Regions from separate parts of the Psychrobacillus sp. FSL W7-1457 genome, predicted to be linked through region 2. Evidence: a T-box and tRNA genes for the amino acid it is inferred to sense, from the RefSeq annotation. Region 2 holds a T-box; the other holds one or more tRNA genes.
What was found. The T-box of region 2 lies ahead of leuS (leucine--tRNA ligase). A T-box ahead of a tRNA ligase gene usually reads a tRNA of that ligase, here a tRNA-Leu.

Region 1 (6,307 bases), 1.4 Mb from region 2:
GGATGACGTCAAATCATCATGCCCCTTATGACCTGGGCTACACACGTGCTACAATGGACGGTACAGAGGGTCGCAACCCCGCGAGGGTGAGCAAATCCCATAAAACCGTTCTCAGTTCGGATTGTAGGCTGCAACTCGCCTACATGAAGCCGGAATCGCTAGTAATCGTGGATCAGCATGCCACGGTGAATACGTTCCCGGGCCTTGTACACACCGCCCGTCACACCACGAGAGTTTGTAACACCCGAAGTCGGTGGGGTAACCCTTTTGGGAGCCAGCCGCCGAAGGTGGGACAGATGATTGGGGTGAAGTCGTAACAAGGTAGCCGTATCGGAAGGTGCGGCTGGATCACCTCCTTTCTAAGGATATATTCGGAATACAGATCTTTATCTGTATCTTAACGTTTTGCAGTTCAGTTTTGAATGTTCATTCTATATGAGCATTTAAAGCTTTTTAACTTGTTCTTTGAAAACTGGATAAAACGACATCAAAAAAAGAAACAAACGCAAGATATTCAAATTGTGATCACTTACGTGATTGCAAGTGTAGTACTTTTAACTTTTAGGTTAAGTTAATAAGGGCGCACGGTGGATGCCTTGGCACTAGGAGTCGATGAAGGACGGCACTAACACCGATATGCTTCGGGGAGCTGTAAGTGAGCTTCGATCCGAAGATTTCCGAATGGGGAAACCCACTGCCCGTAATGGGGCAGTACATTTGCGTGAATACATAGCGCATCTGAGACACACCCAGGGAACTGAAACATCTAAGTACCTGGAGGAAGAGAAAGAAAATTCGATTCCCTGAGTAGCGGCGAGCGAAACGGGAAGAGCCCAAACCAAGAGGCTTGCCTCTTGGGGTTGTAGGACACTCTATACGGAGTTACAAAAGAATGAGCTAGACGAAGCGATCTGGAAAGGTCCGCAGGATAGGGTAAAAGCCCCGTAGTCAAAAGTTCATTCCCTCCAGAGTGTATCCTGAGTACGGCGGAACACGTGAAATTCCGTCGGAATCCGGGAGGACCATCTCCCAAGGCTAAATACTACCTAGTGACCGATAGTGAACCAGTACCGTGAGGGAAAGGTGAAAAGCACCCCGGAAGGGGAGTGAAATAGACCCTGAAACCGTGTGCCTACAAATAGTCAAAGCCCGTTAACGGGTGATGGCGTGCCTTTTGTAGAATGAACCGGCGAGTTACGATTACATGCGAGGTTAAGTTGAGAAGACGGAGCCGCAGCGAAAGCGAGTCTGAATAGGGCGAATGAGTATGTGGTCGTAGACCCGAAACCAGGTGATCTACCCATGTCCAGGATGAAGGTGAGGTAACACTTACTGGAGGTCCGAACCCACGCACGTTGAAAAGTGCGGGGATGAGGTGTGGGTAGCGGAGAAATTCCAATCGAACCTGGAGATAGCTGGTTCTCTCCGAAATAGCTTTAGGGCTAGCCTCAAACGTTAGAATCTTGGAGGTAGAGCACTGTTTGGACTAGGGGCCCATCCCGGGTTACCGAATTCAGACAAACTCCGAATGCCAATGATTTATGTTTGGGAGTCAGACTGCGAGTGATAAGATCCGTAGTCAAGAGGGAAACAGCCCAGACCACCAGCTAAGGTCCCAAAGTATTTGTTAAGTGGAAAAGGATGTGGCGTTGCTTAGACAACCAGGATGTTGGCTTAGAAGCAGCCATCATTTAAAGAGTGCGTAATAGCTCACTGGTCGAGTGACGCTGCGCCGAAAATGTATCGGGGCTAAACAAATCACCGAAGCTGTGGATTGATACCTTTGGTATCAGTGGTAGGAGAGCGTTCTAAGGGCGTTGAAGTCAGACCGGAAGGACTGGTGGAGCGCTTAGAAGTGAGAATGCCGGTATGAGTAGCGAAAGATGGGTGAGAATCCCATCCACCGTATGACTAAGGTTTCCTGAGGAAGGCTCGTCCGCTCAGGGTTAGTCGGGACCTAAGTCGAGGCCGATAGGCGTAGACGATGGACAACAGGTTGATATTCCTGTACCACCACCCCACCGTTTGAGTGATGGGGGGACGCAGTAGGATAGGGTAAGCGTGCTGTTGGTTATGCACGTCCAAGCAGTGAGGTGTGAGTGTAGGCAAATCCGCACTCTGTAACATTGAGCTGTGATGGCAAGGACGTATGTCCGGAGTTCCTGATTTCACACTGCCAAGAAAAGCCTCTAACGAGGTGGGAGGTGCCCGTACCGCAAACCGACACAGGTAGTCGAGGAGAGAATCCTAAGGTGAGCGAGAGAACTCTCGTTAAGGAACTCGGCAAAATGACCCCGTAACTTCGGGAGAAGGGGTGCTCTTTTGGGTGAATAGCCTAGAAGAGCCGCAGTGAATAGGCCCAGGCGACTGTTTAGCAAAAACACAGGTCTCTGCAAAACCGTAAGGTGAAGTATAGGGGCTGACGCCTGCCCGGTGCTGGAAGGTTAAGAGGAGTGCTTAGCGCAAGCGAAGGTGCGAATTGAAGCCCCAGTAAACGGCGGCCGTAACTATAACGGTCCTAAGGTAGCGAAATTCCTTGTCGGGTAAGTTCCGACCCGCACGAAAGGCGTAACGATCTGGGCACTGTCTCAACGAGAGACTCGGTGAAATTATAGTACCTGTGAAGATGCAGGTTACCCGCGACAGGACGGAAAGACCCCGTGGAGCTTTACTGTAGCTTGATATTGAATTTTGGTGCAACTTGTACAGGATAGGTAGGAGCCTTAGAGCCCGGAGCGCCAGCTTCGGAGGAGGCGTCGGTGGGATACTACCCTGGTTGTATTGAAATTCTAACCCATACCCGTAACCCGGGTAGGAGACAGTGTCAGGCGGGCAGTTTGACTGGGGCGGTCGCCTCCTAAAGTGTAACGGAGGCGCCCAAAGGTTCCCTCAGAATGGTTGGAAATCATTCGAAGAGTGTAAAGGCAGAAGGGAGCTTGACTGCGAGACCTACAAGTCGAGCAGGGTCGAAAGACGGGCTTAGTGATCCGGTGGTTCCGCATGGAAGGGCCATCGCTCAACGGATAAAAGCTACCCCGGGGATAACAGGCTTATCTCCCCCAAGAGTCCACATCGACGGGGAGGTTTGGCACCTCGATGTCGGCTCATCGCATCCTGGGGCTGTAGTCGGTCCCAAGGGTTGGGCTGTTCGCCCATTAAAGCGGTACGCGAGCTGGGTTCAGAACGTCGTGAGACAGTTCGGTCCCTATCCGTCGTGGGCGTAGGAAATTTGAGAGGAGCTGTCCTTAGTACGAGAGGACCGGGATGGACACACCGCTGGTGTACCAGTTGTTCTGCCAAGGGCATCGCTGGGTAGCTATGTGTGGACGGGATAAGTGCTGAAAGCATCTAAGCACGAAGCCCCCCTCAAGATGAGATTTCCCATTACGCAAGTAAGTAAGATCCCTCAAAGACGATGAGGTAGATAGGTTCGGGGTGGAAGCGTGGCGACACGTGCAGCTGACGAATACTAATCGATCGAGGACTTAACCAAATTGTTTGTTTCTAAGATGTCAGTTTATTCAGTTTTGAAAGAATAAATTTTTATTAAATTAATGCTTGTAATAATCTACATAGTTGATATAATAGAACTTGTCTTTCAATAATTATTCAAGTCTAGTGATGATGGCGAAGAGGTCACACCCGTTCCCATACCGAACACGGAAGTTAAGCTCTTCAGCGCCGATGGTAGTTGGGGGTCTCCCCCTGCAAGAGTAGGACGTCGCTGGGCTTGCAATAAAAAAATATTACCCAGGAGGATTAGCTCAGCTGGGAGAGCATCTGCCTTACAAGCAGAGGGTCGGCGGTTCGAGCCCGTCATCCTCCACCATAATTTTACTCCTGCCGGAGTAGCTCAACTGGTAGAGCAACTGACTTGTAATCAGTAGGTTGAGGGTTCAAGTCCTTTCTCCGGCACCATTTTCCGAGCCATTAGCTCAGTTGGTAGAGCATCTGACTTTTAATCAGAGGGTCGAAGGTTCGAGTCCTTCATGGCTCATTCACTTTTGTGAAATAAATATGCGGGTGTGGCGGAACTGGCAGACGCACTAGACTTAGGATCTAGCGCCGCAAGGCGTGGGGGTTCGACTCCCTTCACCCGCACCATTTAACTTAATAACCGAGCGGAAGTAGTTCAGTGGTAGAACACCACCTTGCCAAGGTGGGGGTCGCGAGTTCGAACCTCGTCTTCCGCTCCAAAGATTCATTAAAGTGCCGGGGTGGCGGAACTGGCAGACGCACAGGACTTAAAATCCTGCGGTAGGTGACTACCGTACCGGTTCGATTCCGGTCCTCGGCACCACTTTTATGAATAATTAGCGCCCGTAGCTCAATTGGATAGAGCGTCTGACTACGGATCAGAAGGTTGTGGGTTCGACTCCTGCCGGGCGCGCCATATAACGGGAAGTAGCTCAGCTTGGTAGAGCACTTGGTTTGGGACCAAGGGGTCGCAGGTTCGAATCCTGTCTTCCCGACCAGTTATTATTATTTTGGGGCCTTAGCTCAGCTGGGAGAGCGCCTGCCTTGCACGCAGGAGGTCAGCGGTTCGATCCCGCTAGGCTCCACCATGAACATTGAAAACTGAACATGCAAAACGTTAAGACATACAGCATCAACAAGCTTTGGCTTGATTGACGCAAAACAATTTTTGACATCATTTAATGATGATGCCAGCAAAACAAAATGAGCTTTTTAAGTTCTCTATTATGGAGAGTTTGATCCTGGCTCAGGACGAACGCTGGCGGCGTGCCTAATACATGCAAGTCGAGCGGATGATGAAGAAGCTTGCTTCTTCTGATTTAGCGGCGGACGGGTGAGTAACACGTGGGCAACCTGCCCTGTAGATTGGGATAACTCCGGGAAACCGGGGCTAATACCGAATAATCCATTACCTCACATGAGGAAATGTTAAAAGACGGTTTCGGCTGTCACTACAGGATGGGCCCGCGGCGCATTAGCTAGTTGGTGAGGTAACGGCTCACCAAGGCGACGATGCGTAGCCGACCTGAGAGGGTGATCGGCCACACTGGGACTGAGACACGGCCCAGACTCCTACGGGAGGCAGCAGTAGGGAATCTTCCACAATGGACGAAAGTCTGATGGAGCAACGCCGCGTGAGTGAAGAAGGTTTTCGGATCGTAAAACTCTGTTGTGAGGGAAGAACAAGTACGAGAGTAACTGCTCGTACCTTGACGGTACCTCATTAGAAAGCCACGGCTAACTACGTGCCAGCAGCCGCGGTAATACGTAGGTGGCAAGCGTTGTCCGGAATTATTGGGCGTAAAGCGCGCGCAGGCGGTCCTTTAAGTCTGATGTGAAAGCCCACGGCTCAACCGTGGAGGGTCATTGGAAACTGGGGGACTTGAGTACAGAAGAGGAAAGCGGAATTCCAAGTGTAGCGGTGAAATGCGTAGAGATTTGGAGGAACACCAGTGGCGAAGGCGGCTTTCTGGTCTGTAACTGACGCTGAGGCGCGAAAGCGTGGGGAGCAAACAGGATTAGATACCCTGGTAGTCCACGCCGTAAACGATGAGTGCTAAGTGTTAGGGGGTTTCCGCCCCTTAGTGCTGCAGCTAACGCATTAAGCACTCCGCCTGGGGAGTACGGTCGCAAGACTGAAACTCAAAGGAATTGACGGGGGCCCGCACAAGCGGTGGAGCATGTGGTTTAATTCGAAGCAACGCGAAGAACCTTACCAGGTCTTGACATCCCGCTGACCGGCCTAGAGATAGGCTTTTCCCTTCGGGGACAGCGGTGACAGGTGGTGCATGGTTGTCGTCAGCTCGTGTCGTGAGATGTTGGGTTAAGTCCCGCAACGAGCGCAACCCTTGATCTTAGTTGCCAGCATTCAGTTGGGCACTCTAAGGTGACTGCCGGTGATAAACCGGAGGAAGGTGGGGATGACGTCAAATCATCATGCCCCTTATGACCTGGGCTACACACGTGCTACAATGGACGGTACAGAGGGTCGCAACCCCGCGAGGGTGAGCAAATCCCATAAAACCGTTCTCAGTTCGGATTGTAGGCTGCAACTCGCCTACATGAAGCCGGAATCGCTAGTAATCGTGGATCAGCATGCCACGGTGAATACGTTCCCGGGCCTTGTACACACCGCCCGTCACACCACGAGAGTTTGTAACACCCGAAGTCGGTGGGGTAACCCTTTTGGGAGCCAGCCGCCGAAGGTGGGACAGATGATTGGGGTGAAGTCGTAACAAGGTAGCCGTATCGGAAGGTGCGGCTGGATCACCTCCTTTCTAAGGATATATTCGGAATACAGATCTTTATCTGTATCTTAACGTTTTGCAGT
Region 2 (6,307 bases):
AGAAACTTGGAAATTTCGATCTGAAGACTTCGAGTTGGGTAAAAACACCTGCAAATATTAGAAAACTTGGTGGCGCTATCTTTTGTGATCGTCGCTACGATACTGTCTTTATGTACCACAATGGAGCAGAATCCTACTATGGATCCAGAGGGTTCCGAGGCTGGCTAAGAGTCTAATATGCAAAGAGCTCCATATCAATGCATTGTTAGGGGGGGAATTTAATGAACATAAACAAATATATAACATGCGTCATTTGCATAATGTTGTTGTTTGGATGTTCAACATCGATTAACGAAACTAGCAGTTATAAAAAAGCGGGAATAAATGAAGAGATTCCAGTACCAGCTAATGCAAAATCAAGCACAGATCAATTTGACAATCCTAATATTGAAAAGGGTGAGAAGTATATTTTAAAAAATATTGGAGGGGAACAAGGACTTTATCCACCTAAAGAATACTTTGAGGAAATTAAAAATTGGGGTTGGGAAGAGTTGAAAAGTGAACAAAATGGGCATGTCCACTTTTTTAGTAAAGAGGGGACTATTATATCCATTGTAATTAAAGAGGATTATTTTCAACTTTATGAAATGAAGGAAGACTTCGAGTTTAGTCATTAGATGATCTATCTATTCCGATTCATTTTAATTGGTATTGTGTGAAAAATGGGGTTTTACTCCATTTTTTAATGTTACAGAAATCGACTGTAAAATTAGAGATTAATGTAAAAAATTTGCGGAGTTGTTGGATTTTTGAGAATATAATAGAGTAGTAATTATTTTGAGAGGGGATGGGAGCATGAAACCAATATACAATTCAGCAAAAGATGCCGTTGCAGGTATTGAAGATGGCATGACGTTAATGGTAGGTGGTTTTGGACTTGTTGGTATTCCAGAGCAGTTAATTTTAGCGTTAGTTGAAAAAGGGGTAAAGGATTTAACCGTAATTTCTAATAACTGTGGAGTAGATGACTGGGGTCTAGGCCTTTTACTTAAAAATAAACAGATTAAAAAAATGATAGGCTCTTATGTAGGGGAAAATAAAGAGTTTGAAAGACAAGTAATTTCAGGAGAGATTGAAGTAGAGATGACTCCTCAAGGTACTTTAGCAGAAAAAATTCGTGCTGGTGGAGCAGGAATACCTGCGTTCTTTACTCCTGCAGGTGTAGGGACAGTTGTTGCAGAGGGGAAAGAGGTACGAATGTATGACGGAAAAGAATACGTTCTAGAAGAGGCACTTAGAGCAGATTTTGCGTTGATTCGCGCAGCTAAGGCAGATAAATTTGGAAACCTAATCTATAACAAAACAGCTCAAAATTTCAATCCAATGATGGCTGCTGCAGGGAAAATTACAATTGCTGAGGTAGAAGAAATCGTAGAAACAGGCGATTTAGATCCAGCTCAAATACATACGCCAAGTATTTATGTCCAAGGTCTGTTCCAAGCAGAACAGGAAAAAAGAATCGAACGTTTAACGACACGTTCATAAGGGGGAGATTCGGATGAATACACGAGAAAAAATTGCGAGAAGAGCAGAAAAAGAAATAGAAAATGGGAACTATGTGAATTTAGGAATAGGTATTCCAACCTTAGTTGCCAACTTTATATCTCCAGACAAAACAGTTGTGCTTCAATCAGAAAATGGTCTTTTAGGTATTGGGCCATATCCAACTGAGCAAGAAGTCGATCCAGATCTTATCAACGCCGGAAAGGAGACAGTTACTACCATTCCGGGTTCTTCCTTCTTTTCAAGTGCTGAGTCATTTGCCATGATACGCGGGGGACATGTAGACGTTGCAATCTTAGGGGCAATGGAGGTTTCTGAAAAGGGAGACTTAGCTAACTGGATGATTCCAGGTAAGATGATTAAAGGAATGGGCGGCGCAATGGATTTAGTGCATGGTGCCAAAAAAATTATCGTAATTATGGACCACTGCGCGAAGGACGGTTCTGCAAAGATTAAAAAACAATGTGAGCTTCCTTTAACAGGTAAAGCCGTTGTGAATAAAATCATAACAGAACGGGCAATGATTGAAGTAACAGAAGATGGGCTAGAATTAAAAGAAGTATTTGAGGGATATTCTGTGCAGGATATTATAGATGCTACGGAAGCTGATTTAATCATTAAAGACGTAAAAGAGAATGTAGCTATTTAATTTACTATTTTCTACGATATTTGATGAGAGTGCATCTTGTGTTTTCTTTTCATTTCAATTAGAATTAATGCAATAACCATAAATAATTTTCGACTAAGACAAGGAATAGTAAATAACACTCGTTTCTAAAGAGAGCTAACGTATGGTGCAAGTTAGTGTTACGAATTATTGAACTCGCCTTTGAGTCTGTATAAGTGAACGATTAGTAGCTTATACCGTTTTCCGCGTTAAGGAGACAAGTTGAGTGGAATTTTCCACTAATTTGGGTGGTACCGCGTGAGTATATCTCTCGTCCCTTAAGTTTTTTAAGGGGCGAGTTTTTTTATTTGGTGTTGTTTTTATTGGTGAAATGACGGTTTAGACAACACCATTACCTGAAGGAGGAAGAAAAATGAGCTTTAATCATGAAGCAATTGAGCAAAAGTGGCAAAGGTATTGGAAAGAAAATAAAACATATAAAATGATTGACGATCCTTCCAAACCAAAATTTTATGCATTAGATATGTTCCCATATCCATCAGGAGTTGGACTGCATGTTGGACATCCGCTTGGATATATAGCAACAGATATTTTAAGTGCATATAAACGCAAACAAGGATATAACGTACTTCACCCAATGGGCTGGGATGCTTTTGGTCTTCCTGCTGAGCAATATGCAATTGACACTGGTAATGATCCAGCGGAATTCACAGCAAAAAATATTGCAACATTCAAACGTCAAATGATGGATCTTGGATTCTCATATGATTGGGATCGTGAAATTAATACAACGGATCCTTCCTATTACAAGTGGACACAATGGATCTTTATCCAGCTTTATAAAAAAGGCTTAGCATATGTGGATGAAGTGCCGGTAAACTGGTGTCCTGCATTAGGTACAGTATTAGCAAACGAAGAGGTAATTGATGGGCTATCCGAGCGTGGGGGACATCCAGTGGAACGTCGTCCAATGCGTCAATGGGTTCTGCGTATTACGGCTTATGCAGATAGATTGTTAGAGGATTTAGATGATCTTGATTGGCCTGAGAGCTTAAAGGAAATGCAACGTAACTGGATTGGACGTTCAGAAGGTGCAGAGCTTACATTTGAAGTTGCGGATACTGATCAATCATTCCAAGCATTTACAACTCGTCCCGACACGATTTTTGGTGCAACGTATGCGGTATTGGCACCTGAGCATAAATTAGTGGATACTATTACAACTCCAGAGCAAATGGAGGCAGTGCAAGCATATAAAGATCAAGTTAAATTGAAAAGTGATTTAGAGCGTACTGATCTTGCTAAGCATAAAACAGGTGTATTCACTGGTGCTTATGCAATTAATCCAGTGAGTGGTGAAAAAATGCCAATCTGGATCGCTGATTACGTTTTAGCAACATATGGAACTGGTGCTATTATGGCAGTTCCAGCACATGATGAGCGTGATTATGAGTTCGCAAAACAATTTGACCTTCCTATTGTAGAAGTAGTTTCTGGTGGAAACGTTGAAGAAGCTGCTTACACAGAGGATGGCGTCCTTGTTAATTCGGATTTCCTAAACGGACTAAATAAACAAGACGCCATCGCAAAAGCAATTGAATGGTTTGAAGCAAATGGAAAAGGTGAGAAGAAAATTACTTACCGTCTACGTGACTGGTTATTTAGCCGTCAGCGTTATTGGGGAGAGCCAATTCCAATCATTCATTGGGAAGATGGAACTTCAACTCCAGTAGACGAATCAGAGCTTCCGCTTATGCTTCCTGTGACTACAGACATTAAGCCAAGTGGAACAGGAGAGTCTCCATTAGCTAATATTGAAGAATGGGTAAATGTAGTAGATCCAGTCACAGGTAAAAAAGGTCGTCGTGAAACCAATACAATGCCACAATGGGCAGGTAGCTGCTGGTATTATATTCGCTACATCGATCCACATAATGACGAAGCGCTTATTGACCCTGAGCTAGTAAAACGCTGGTTGCCAGTGGATCTTTATGTAGGTGGAGCAGAGCATGCTGTACTTCACTTGCTATATGCACGTTTCTGGCATAAATTCCTTTATGATATTGGTGTTGTAGCAACTAAGGAGCCATTCCAAAAGTTATTTAACCAAGGAATGATCCTAGGTGAAAATCACGAAAAAATGTCTAAATCAAAAGGGAATGTAGTTAACCCAGATGATATCGTGAAGAGCCACGGTGCAGATTCACTACGTTTATATGAAATGTTCATGGGTCCTCTAGATTCTTCTAAGCCATGGTCCACAAACGGTCTAGATGGATCTCGCAGATTCTTAGATCGCATTTGGAGACTATTTGTCACAGAGGAAGGTACGTTGAGTCCTAAGGTCAGCGACACATCATCTGACAATATGGAAAAAGCGTATCACCAAACCGTGAAGAAGGTAACTGAAGATTATGAGGCAATGCACTATAATACGGCTATTTCACAAATGATGGTATTCATCAATGAAGGCTATAAAGCTGAGAAAATTTCTAAAGAATATGTAGAGGGCTTCATTAAGCTTATTTCTCCTATCGTACCTCATATTTCTGAAGAGCTTTGGAGCATACTAGGTCATGAGGGGTCTGTCGCTTATGAATCTTGGCCGACGTTTGATGAGTCGAAGCTAGTGGACAATGAAGTTGAAATCCCTGTCCAAATTAAAGGGAAGGTTCGTGCGAAGCTTGTAGTTTCTAAGGATGCTACGAAGGATGAGCTAGAAGCCTTAGCCTTAGCATCTGAACAGGTTCAACAATGGATTGATGGCAATGAAGTCAAAAAAATCATTGCAATACCTGGTAAAATGGTGAACATCGTTATTTAATAAATAATAAAGCTGCTTAATCTCTTATGGGAGATAAGCAGCTTTTTTTGTAGATACACTTATCCAAAAGGAAATTTTTAAGGTAATGGATTGATAGGACTAATTATCAATTACAATTTCTCCCTCACCTATGGGTACTTCGAATCCATTAAGGTAGGAAGTTAAAATTTCTTCTGTAATAGGAAAAGCATTAGCATCAAAGCGTTTGTTTCGAATTTTAAGCCGTTGACGCAAATCATCAGCATGAACTTTTAAATAAATAAGCTTCCATTTACCGCCGGACTTTTCAATTAGTTGCTTATATTCGTTCCTTCTTGCACGATCCCAGAAACTGAAGTCAATTACTACCTGCTGCTTATCGTGAATTAACTTAATTAAATAATTCCGCAGTTTCCTTTCAGCAACTTTCTTGTATTCTTCAATCTTATCAATCGGGAAATCGATCCCATACCGACCATTAGTGGCCCATATTTCCTCATCAATAGAAAGCCGCACAAAGCCTTCCTTTTCTAATTGTTGTGAGAATGTAGTTTTGCCGGAACCAGCTACACCACACATCATGACCACTAGAGGAGTGAAATCATCGCGTTCACTATAAATTAAGTCGAAATTAAACTTCTCAAATATTTGAATGGTCCCCCTAACTTTTAGATATAGTTCAATAAGAAAAAGAGCTTTCTAAGCACCCAATAATTCAATAATTTTTATGCCTATTTATTTTTATTGAGTTAGTAGTAGCAAAGCTCTCTAAGTATTCATCAAAATTATCTGGTTGAAAACGAAAAACTTTCCATGTAAATCCTTTTTTTAACCTAATAAACACTGACTTTTGGTGCCAACCTATTCTTTTAAATTCAATCAATTTTATATTTTCTTTATTCACCTTTCTTTTGGAAATATCTAAGCCAAATAGAGAAACTATAAAAGACAAGTTATGATTATTTATAACAAATTGGTATTTTATCTTTGTAAAAATAAGAAACATTAAAGCTAAAACCAAGAAAATAAACCATTTAGAAAATATAAAAACAACTAACATGATAAAGAAATTAAAAAATAATGGAAATTTCAAATCCACTGCATTAAATCGCATTATATATAAACCCCTTAAATATTATGGTTGTCCATCGTATCTGTTTTATATATACCAATTACTTTCACATTTAACGCTTTACTTATTAAACACGAGCATTCACAGGTTATTGATTGTAGCGAAAGGCGGCGACTCCAGCGGGAGGAGGGAGACAGATAAGACGTCACAACCACGCGCGTAAGCGATGGGTGATGGCTTATCGCTCCCCTGCGGAAAGCGTCCGCCGAAAGCGAAAATCAATTCTACTTTCTTTTTATAA

Region 1: it encodes a tRNA-Leu, which carries the amino acid that the T-box ahead of leuS (leucine--tRNA ligase) is inferred to sense. The anticodon was not compared.

What each region holds. Positions count from the first base shown of each region.
Region 1 covers NZ_CP151993.1:94,741-101,047, forward strand. The annotation lists rRNA gene NSQ95_RS00470 (16S ribosomal RNA) at 1-359, shown strand, start outside; rRNA gene NSQ95_RS00475 (23S ribosomal RNA) at 565-3,493, shown strand; rRNA gene rrf (5S ribosomal RNA) at 3,615-3,730, shown strand; tRNA gene NSQ95_RS00485 (tRNA-Val) at 3,754-3,829, shown strand; tRNA gene NSQ95_RS00490 (tRNA-Thr) at 3,843-3,918, shown strand; tRNA gene NSQ95_RS00495 (tRNA-Lys) at 3,925-3,997, shown strand; tRNA gene NSQ95_RS00500 (tRNA-Leu) at 4,020-4,104, shown strand; tRNA gene NSQ95_RS00505 (tRNA-Gly) at 4,122-4,196, shown strand; tRNA gene NSQ95_RS00510 (tRNA-Leu) at 4,212-4,300, shown strand; tRNA gene NSQ95_RS00515 (tRNA-Arg) at 4,317-4,393, shown strand; tRNA gene NSQ95_RS00520 (tRNA-Pro) at 4,399-4,475, shown strand; tRNA gene NSQ95_RS00525 (tRNA-Ala) at 4,490-4,565, shown strand; rRNA gene NSQ95_RS00530 (16S ribosomal RNA) at 4,701-6,254, shown strand.
Region 2 covers NZ_CP151993.1:2,657,145-2,663,451, reverse strand. The annotation lists gene NSQ95_RS12935 (DUF4256 domain-containing protein) at 1-176, shown strand, start outside; gene NSQ95_RS12930 (hypothetical protein) at 222-617, shown strand; gene NSQ95_RS12925 (CoA transferase subunit A) at 796-1,485, shown strand; gene NSQ95_RS12920 (3-oxoacid CoA-transferase subunit B) at 1,499-2,152, shown strand; T-box leader at 2,239-2,452, shown strand; gene leuS (leucine--tRNA ligase) at 2,544-4,955, shown strand; gene NSQ95_RS12910 (ATP-binding protein) at 5,055-5,582, opposite strand; gene NSQ95_RS12905 (hypothetical protein) at 5,650-6,048, opposite strand.